Regions from separate parts of the Streptomyces sp. Inha503 genome, predicted to be linked through region 1. Evidence: riboswitches for the same ligand, from Rfam matches in the RefSeq annotation. Region 1 holds a riboswitch; the other holds the start of a gene.
The links. A riboswitch is a leader RNA that binds a small molecule or an ion and turns the genes downstream of it on or off. The one in region 1 is predicted to bind cobalamin.
Positions count from the first base shown of each region.

Region 1 (3,898 bases):
CCGGCATCCGGAGATCGGCGACATCCTGCTCGACTGCGATGTGCTCATCGTCGCCGGCGCGGATCTGCGCATGGTCACCTACACGGCGGCGACCGGAAGCAGCGACGCGGGCAAGCTGGACCTGCTGCGCGTCACAGGTGCCCACATCGCCGCTCCCCGCCCGTAGCCGGTCCCGGATCAGGACGCGGGCAGCTCACCGCGGACCGTACGGGCCGCGGTGACCAGGTTCTCCAGTGAGGCGCGGGTCTCCGGCCAGCCGCGGGTCTTCAGACCGCAGTCGGGGTTGACCCACAGCCGCTCGGCGGGGATGGCCTTCAGGCCCGTCCGCAGCAGTTCGGCCGCCTCCTCGGCGCCGGGCACCCGCGGGGAGTGGATGTCGTACACCCCGGGCCCGGCCTCGCGCGGATAGCCGTGGGCGGCGAGCTCGCGGGCCACCCGCATATGGGAGCGGGCGGCCTCCAGGCTGATGACATCGGCGTCGAGGTCGTCGATCGCCTGGACGATGTCGCCGAACTCGGCGTAGCACATATGGGTGTGGATCTGGGTGCCGGGGCGTACGCCGCCGGTGGTGAGCCGGAAGGCCTCGGTCGCCCAGGCCAGATAGGCGGGCCGGTCGGCGGTGCGCAGGGGCAGGGTCTCGCGCAGCGCGGGCTCGTCCACCTGGATCACCGAGGTCCCGGCCGCCTCCAGGTCGTTCACCTCGTCGCGCAGGGCGAGGGCGACCTGGCGTGCGGTGTCACCGCGGGGCTGGTCGTCGCGGACGAAGGACCAGGCGAGCATCGTCACCGGGCCGGTGAGCATGCCCTTGACCGGACGGTCGGTGAGGGACTGGGCGTACGCCGTCCAGCGCACCGTCATCGGCTCGGGGCGCGAGATGTCACCGGCCAGGATCGGCGGGCGGACATAACGGGTGCCGTAGGACTGGACCCAGCCGTGCTGGGTGGCCAGATAGCCGGTGAGCTGCTCGGCGAAGTACTGGACCATGTCGTTGCGCTCGGCCTCGCCGTGCACCAGCACATCCAGGCCGGTCCTCTCCTGGAAGGAGATCACCTCCTGGATCTCGGCCCTGATGCGCTCCTCGTACCCGGCCGTGTCGATCCGGCCCGCGCGCAGGTCGGCGCGGGCGGTGCGCAGTTCGCCGGTCTGCGGGAAGGAGCCGATGGTGGTGGTCGGCAGCAGCGGCAGCCGGAGGTGGGCGCGCTGGGCCGCGGCGCGCTCGGCGTACGGCTGGGAGCGCCGGGCGTCGGCCCGGGTGACCGCGGCGGACCGGGCGCGGACGGCCGGGTCGCGGGTGATGGGGGAGCCCGCGCGGGAGGCGAGGTCGGCGCGGTTCGCGGCCAGTTCGGCGCTGATCGCGCCGGTGCCGTGGGCCAGGCCCTTGGCGAGGGTGACGATCTCCGCGGTCTTCTGCCGGGCGAAGGCCAGCCAGCGCAGGATCTGCGGTTCGACGTCCCGCTCGGCCGCCGTGTCGAGGGGGACGTGGAGCAGCGAGCAGGAGGCGGCCACATCGACCCGATCCGCCAGACCCAGCAGGGTGCCGAGCGTGGCCAGGGACTTCTCCAGGTCGTTGACCCAGATGTTGCGACCGTTGACGACACCGGCGACCAGCCGCTTGCGGGGCAGCCCGCCGACGGCGGCCAGCGCGTCCAGATGCGCCGCGGCGGCCTCCGTGAAGTCCAGGGCCAGCCCCTCGACCGGGGCCTTGGCCAGCACCGGCAGCGCCTCGCCGAGATGGCCGAAGTACGAGGCGACCAGCAGCTTCGGGCGGTCGGTGAGGGCGCCGAGGTCGCGGTAGGCGCGGCCGACCGCGTGTCGTTCGGCGGGGGTGCGGTCCTGGACCAGGGCCGGCTCATCGAGCTGCACCCACTCGGCACCGGCCGCCCGCAGGTCGGCCATGACCTCGGCGTACACCGGAAGCAGCCGGTCCAGGAGAGTGAGCGGCTCGAAGCCGGCGGGTGCGCCGGGCGCGGGCCTGGCGAGGAGGAGGTAGGTGACGGGGCCGACGAGGACCGGCCGCGCGGTCAGCCCGAGGGCGATGGCCTCCCTGAGCTCCGCGACCTGTTTGGCGGAGTCGGCCGCGAACACCGTGTCCGGACCCAGCTCCGGGACCAGATAGTGGTAGTTGGTGTCGAACCACTTGGTCATCTCCAGCGGCGCCACGTCCTGTGTGCCCCGGGCCATCGCGAAGTACCCGTCGAGCGGGTCGGCGGCGACGGCGTCCCGGTGGCGGTCGGGGATGGCGCCGACCATGACGGTGGTGTCCAGCACGTGGTCGTAGTACGAGAAGTCGCCCGTGGGGACTTCGTCGATGCCCGCCCCGGCCAGTCGCCGCCAGTTGGCGCGGCGCAGCTCGGCGGCGGTGGCGCTCAGCGCGTCGGCGGTGACGCGGCCCTTCCAGTAGCCCTCGATCGCCTTCTTCAGTTCCCGGTTCGGGCCCTGGCGGGGGTAGCCGTAAACGGTGGCCCGTGCCGCCCCGGCCGCGGACTTGGTGGTCACGGAGATCTCCTTCGCGAGATGAATCCCTGAGGTCCCGGCGACGGGAGGAGAGCGCGAAGGGTGACGGACCGGATGCCACGACCTCGCGCGGCAGGCGCGCGGTCGTCCACCTGGTACCTGTTCGCCGACCCGCCCTCGAGGTCACCGGGATGTCCGCGCACGGGTGGTCCGTACGCGGGCAGATGGCAGGTCTTCGGACTCACGGGCGCGTCCTCCTCAGGAGGACACCTACTGGCCGTCGCTTCCCAGGCCCATCTCACCGGACCCAGTGCGTATGACGGCGGTCGTTCCCGCTCACCGCTGCGGGGCAGTCCCGGATTCCCACCGGGTTCCCTCTTGCGACGCCTCCCGCCTGGCGGACGGGGCGAACCAGCTGCGCCGGCCAGCCTACGGCATGGGAAACCCCCGGCCGCGTCGGCCGGGGGTTCCGCTCCTCATGGCCTCGTGGAGCAGGGGATCAGCACGCTCCGGAGTCCGACTCGCCCACCAGATTGACCGGGACGGTGACGAAGGAGAACTGGTTGCTGGCGCATACGCCGGGGAAGGTCGTGCTGCTGGTGTTGTTGACGGTGACATCGGGGTCGTCCTCCGCGACGGCACCGGTCGCGCCGACCGCGAGGGACGCGGCGGTGAGAGCGAGCGAAGAGAGGGCGGTCAGGGCGGCGGTCCGCATACGCATGGGAACTCCTTGCTGGGGATGAGCGGCCGGGCTGGGGATGAGCGGCCGGAAATGACCGGCTTCGCATGCATGGTGCCCCTTTGCCGGGCCGATCGCGGCCCAACGTCCCCCCAATGGGGTAACAGTCATCCGCTGTTGCTGTTCGCGGAAGCGCCGGGGGCGAGCCGGAGCAGCGCGGGCGCGCCTGTGCGGACGCCACATAGCCGGGTGGCCGGGGCCGCCCCTCCTCCGTGTGGGGCAACGCGCCGCTCGTCCCTCGCCGGGGAAACGGGATCAGCCCACCCCGCCGTCGAGCAGCCAGTTGTAGCGCAGCCGCAGCGCCCGCTCCGTGCTGGCCGCCACGGTGACGAGTCCGACCACGGTGTTGCTCCATGCCGATAGCTGGATGGGCGACGTGAAGGTCCCGACGTACTGGGCGAAGCCGTCCGGATCCCGGGTGATCTGTTCGGCGAGCTGAAGGACCAGCAGGACCACACCGACCACCAGCACGATCACCGAGAGGAAACCGATGCAGCGGCTCAGCGCGGGGTGCGACCGGTCAAAGCGCGCGCGGCGCCCCTCGGCGGAGGCGGGGTCCGGGATGAGCTGGAACTCGGCTCCCTCGGCGGTGACGTAGTGGCAGCGCTTGAGCCCGAAGCCGCTCGCCCTCACTTCGACGGTGCCGCCCTGGACGGGGAAGACGGCAGGCACTGTGGACTCGGCGTGATGCCTGCCATCGAGGAA
Region 1 is NZ_CP178360.1:2,153,128-2,157,025, reverse strand. It holds gene ACJX2R_RS08795 (helix-turn-helix transcriptional regulator) at 1-166, shown strand, start outside; gene metE (5-methyltetrahydropteroyltriglutamate--homocysteine S-methyltransferase) at 178-2,496, opposite strand; cobalamin riboswitch at 2,663-2,885, opposite strand; gene ACJX2R_RS08785 (hypothetical protein) at 2,954-3,175, opposite strand; gene ACJX2R_RS08780 (hypothetical protein) at 3,449-3,898, opposite strand, start outside.

Region 2 (3,898 bases), 5.8 Mb from region 1:
GGCCCTGCAATTCGTCTTCAACACCGGCCTGTCACTGATCGTGGCGCGGCTGGGGGCCAAAACACCAGATCTCGCGCAGCTGCTGCCGTTCATTCTGCGTACCTGGATGTATGCCTCGGGCGTGATGTTTCCGCTGGCCCGCACCCTCGAACACGCGGGAGCGAGCGGCTGGATCAGCGACGCGATGCTGGCGAATCCGGCGGCGGTCTACATGGACCTGATGCGGTACGCCCTGATCAACAATTACCCCTCGTCGAACCTGCCACCACATGTCTGGGCGCTGGCCCTCGGTTGGGCGGTCCTCTTCGGCGCCGGGGGATTCGTGTACTTCTGGAAGGCAGAGGAGCGGTACGGCCGTGGCTGAGCAAACCCTCGACAAAGGTGCCCAGGCGGAGCGGGCCGACCAGGCCGCTCAGGTGGCTTCCGCGCCGGCGCGGGTGCCCACCGTCATCGCCGACGACGTCCACATCGTCTACCGGGTCAACGGCGGCCCCAAGGGGAAGGGCAGCGCCACCGCGGCCCTCAGCCGTCTGCTGGGCCGGAAGAGCGCCCCGGGCATGCGTGAGGTGCACGCGGTGCGCGGGGTGACGTTCGTGGCGTACAAGGGTGAGTCGATCGGTCTGATCGGGTCCAATGGCTCGGGTAAGTCGACCCTGCTCAAGGCCGTCGCGGGGCTGCTGCCCACCGAGCGCGGCAAGGTCTACACCAACGGTCAGCCGTCGCTGCTGGGTGTGAACGCGGCGCTGATGAACGACCTCACCGGTGAGCGGAACGTGATCCTCGGTGGTCTGGCCATGGGTATGTCGCGTGAGCAGATCCGGGAACGCTATCAGGGCATCGTGGACTTCTCGGGCATCAATGAGAAGGGTGACTTCATCACCCTGCCGATGCGTACGTACTCCTCCGGTATGGCGGCCCGGCTGCGGTTCTCCATCGCCGCGGCCAAGGACCACGATGTGCTGATGATCGACGAGGCGCTGGCCACCGGTGACAGGAAGTTCCAGAAGCGCTCCGAGGCCCGGATCCGCGAGCTCCGCCAGGAGGCCGGCACGGTCTTCCTCGTCAGCCACAACAACAAGTCCATCCGGGACACCTGCGACCGGGTGCTGTGGCTGGAGAAGGGCGAGCTGCTGATGGACGGCCCGACCGACGAGGTCATCAAGGCGTACGAGAAGGAGACCGGCAAATAGCTCCCGCTTGGGCGTCGCCTGACCAGGGCATCCCACTCGCCAGGCCGGAACGCATTAGCACATTCATGCGAAACTCCGCAGCTCCGACACAAGATATGGGGGTGGGTGCGTCGGCCGACACAAGATGTATGCTCGTCCTCGCTGTCGCCGCAGGGGAATCCGGTGGGAATCCGGAACTGTCCCGCAACGGTGTACGTGTGCGCTCAATTCGGCGTGCCCGTGAGTCCGAGCACCTGCCGACGGCCCTGTGAACACGTCCCCCGGCCTCGAGGGTTGGGCCGATGGACGCTGCGTGGTGTGCCCGGCGTACGAGGAGTGCGGCATCGGCATGCCCGTACGCGCCCATCGCACCATCCTCGCGGCTCAGGGCCTGTCTGGAGTTGTGATCTGGGCTCGCCCCAGACAGGCCCTGACCGAGCGAAGGAGAGCACCTCAGTGACCATCGCGCCCGCCGATCCGGTTTCAGCGCAGGCGGCTTCTCAGGCAGCGGACGACGCGCCCGGGACCGCCCTGCTACGGACCCTTACCGGACTCACCGCCGATCTGCCCGCCACCGACCCCGGCAAGGTCGCGGCCGCCGCCCTGCGCGGCCGTCACCCCGGTTCGGACGAGGCGGAGTTGCGTGCCCTCGCGACCGAGGCGGCGGCCGGACTGATCGCCGAGGAGCCGGAGTACTCACGGCTCGCGGCGCGGCTGCTGGCGCTGACCATCACCGAGGAGGCGGCCGGGCAGGGCGCGGTCTCCTTCTCGGCCTCCGTCCGGGTGGGCCACCGCGAGGGCCTGCTCGCCGACTCCACCGCGGAGTTCGCCGCCGCCCACGCCGAGCGGCTGGACGCGCTGGTGGAGCGGGCCCTGGCCGACGGCGCCGACAACCGCTTCGGCTACTTCGGACTGCGCACCCTCTACAGCCGCTATCTGCTGCGCCACCCCATCACCCGTCAGGTGATCGAGACCCCGCAGCACTTCCTGCTGCGCGTGGCCTGCGGGCTCGCCGAGGACCACTCGGAGCGGGCGCTGGAGGACGTGGCCGAGCTCTACCGGCTGACCAGCACGCTGTCGTATCTGCCCAGCTCCCCCACGCTGTTCAACTCCGGCACCCGGCATCCGCAGATGTCGTCCTGCTATCTGCTGGACTCGCCGCTGGACGAGCTGGACTCGATCTACGACCGCTACCACCAGGTGGCGCGGCTGTCGAAGCACGCGGGCGGCATCGGCCTGTCCTACTCCCGCATCCGGGCGCGCGGTTCGCTGATCCGGGGCACCAACGGGCACTCCAACGGCATCGTGCCATTCCTGCGCACGCTCGACGCCTCGGTGGCCGCCGTCAACCAGGGCGGCCGGCGCAAGGGCGCGGCCTGTGTCTACCTGGAGACCTGGCACGCCGACCTCGAGGAGTTCCTGGAGCTGCGGGACAACACCGGCGAGGACGCCCGCCGCACCCACAACCTCAACATCGCCCACTGGATCCCGGACGAGTTCATGCGCCGGGTCGAGGCGGACGCCGACTGGTCGCTGTTCTCCCCGGCCGACGCGCCCGATCTGGTGGACCTGTGGGGCGAGGAGTTCGACGCCGCGTACCGGAAGGCCGAGGCCGAGGGCAAGGCCGTCAAGCAGGTCCCGGCGCGCCAGCTGTACGCCCGGATGATGCGCACCCTCGCGCAGACCGGCAACGGCTGGATGACGTTCAAGGACGCCGCCAACCGCACCGCCAACCAGACCGCCGAGCCCGGTAGGGTCGTCCACTCCTCCAACCTCTGCACCGAGATCCTGGAGGTCACGAACGACGGCGAGACGGCCGTGTGCAACCTCGGATCGGTCAACCTCGCCGCGCACCTGGACGAGGACGGGCAGCTGGACTGGGAGCGCCTGGACGCCACCGTCCACACCGCCGTGACCTTCCTCGACCGCGTGGTGGACATCAACTTCTACCCCACGGAGGAGGCCGGGGCCTCCAACTCCCGCTGGCGCCCGGTGGGTCTGGGCCTCATGGGGCTCCAGGACGTCTTCTTCCGGCTGCGGCTGCCGTTCGACTCGCCCGAGGCCACGGCGCTCTCCACGCGGATCTCCGAGCGCATCATGCTCGCCGCGTACGAGGCGTCCTGCGAGCTCGCCGAGCGCCACGGCCCGCACCCCGCCTGGGCCGAGACCCGCACCGCGCGCGGGGTGCTGCACCCGGACCACTACACCGACGCGGTGGCCACCTGGCCGGAGCGCTGGCAGGCGCTGCGCGCGCGGATGGCGAAGTCCGGGATGCGGAACTCGCTGCTGCTGGCGATCGCGCCGACCGCGACCATCGCCTCCATCGCGGGCGTCTACGAGTGCATCGAGCCGCAGGTCTCCAACCTCTTCAAGCGCGAAACGCTCAGCGGGGAGTTCCTCCAGGTCAACTCGTATCTGGTGGACGACCTCAAGAAGCTGGGCGTCTGGGACGCCCAGACCCGTGAGGCGCTGCGCGAGTCCAACGGCTCGGTCCAGGACTTCTCCTGGGTGCCCGCGGACGTACGGGAGCTGTACCGCACCGCGTGGGAGATCCCGCAGCGCGCCCTGATCGACATGGCGGCGGCCCGCACCCCGTACCTCGACCAGAGCCAGTCGCTGAACCTCTTCATGGCCTCGCCGACCATCGGCAAGCTCAGCTCGATGTACGCGTACGCCTGGAAGCGCGGCATCAAGACCACGTACTACCTGCGCTCGCGTCCGGCCACCCG
Region 2 is NZ_CP178360.1:7,939,545-7,943,442, reverse strand. It holds partial or broken gene ACJX2R_RS33750 (ABC transporter permease) at 1-364, shown strand, start outside; gene ACJX2R_RS33745 (ABC transporter ATP-binding protein) at 357-1,190, shown strand; cobalamin riboswitch at 1,285-1,446, shown strand; gene ACJX2R_RS33740 (ribonucleoside-diphosphate reductase subunit alpha) at 1,626-3,898, shown strand, end outside.
Region 2: it holds a riboswitch for cobalamin, as region 1 does, so the genes downstream of both, ACJX2R_RS33740 (ribonucleoside-diphosphate reductase subunit alpha) here and metE (5-methyltetrahydropteroyltriglutamate--homocysteine S-methyltransferase) in region 1, are expected to answer to the same signal.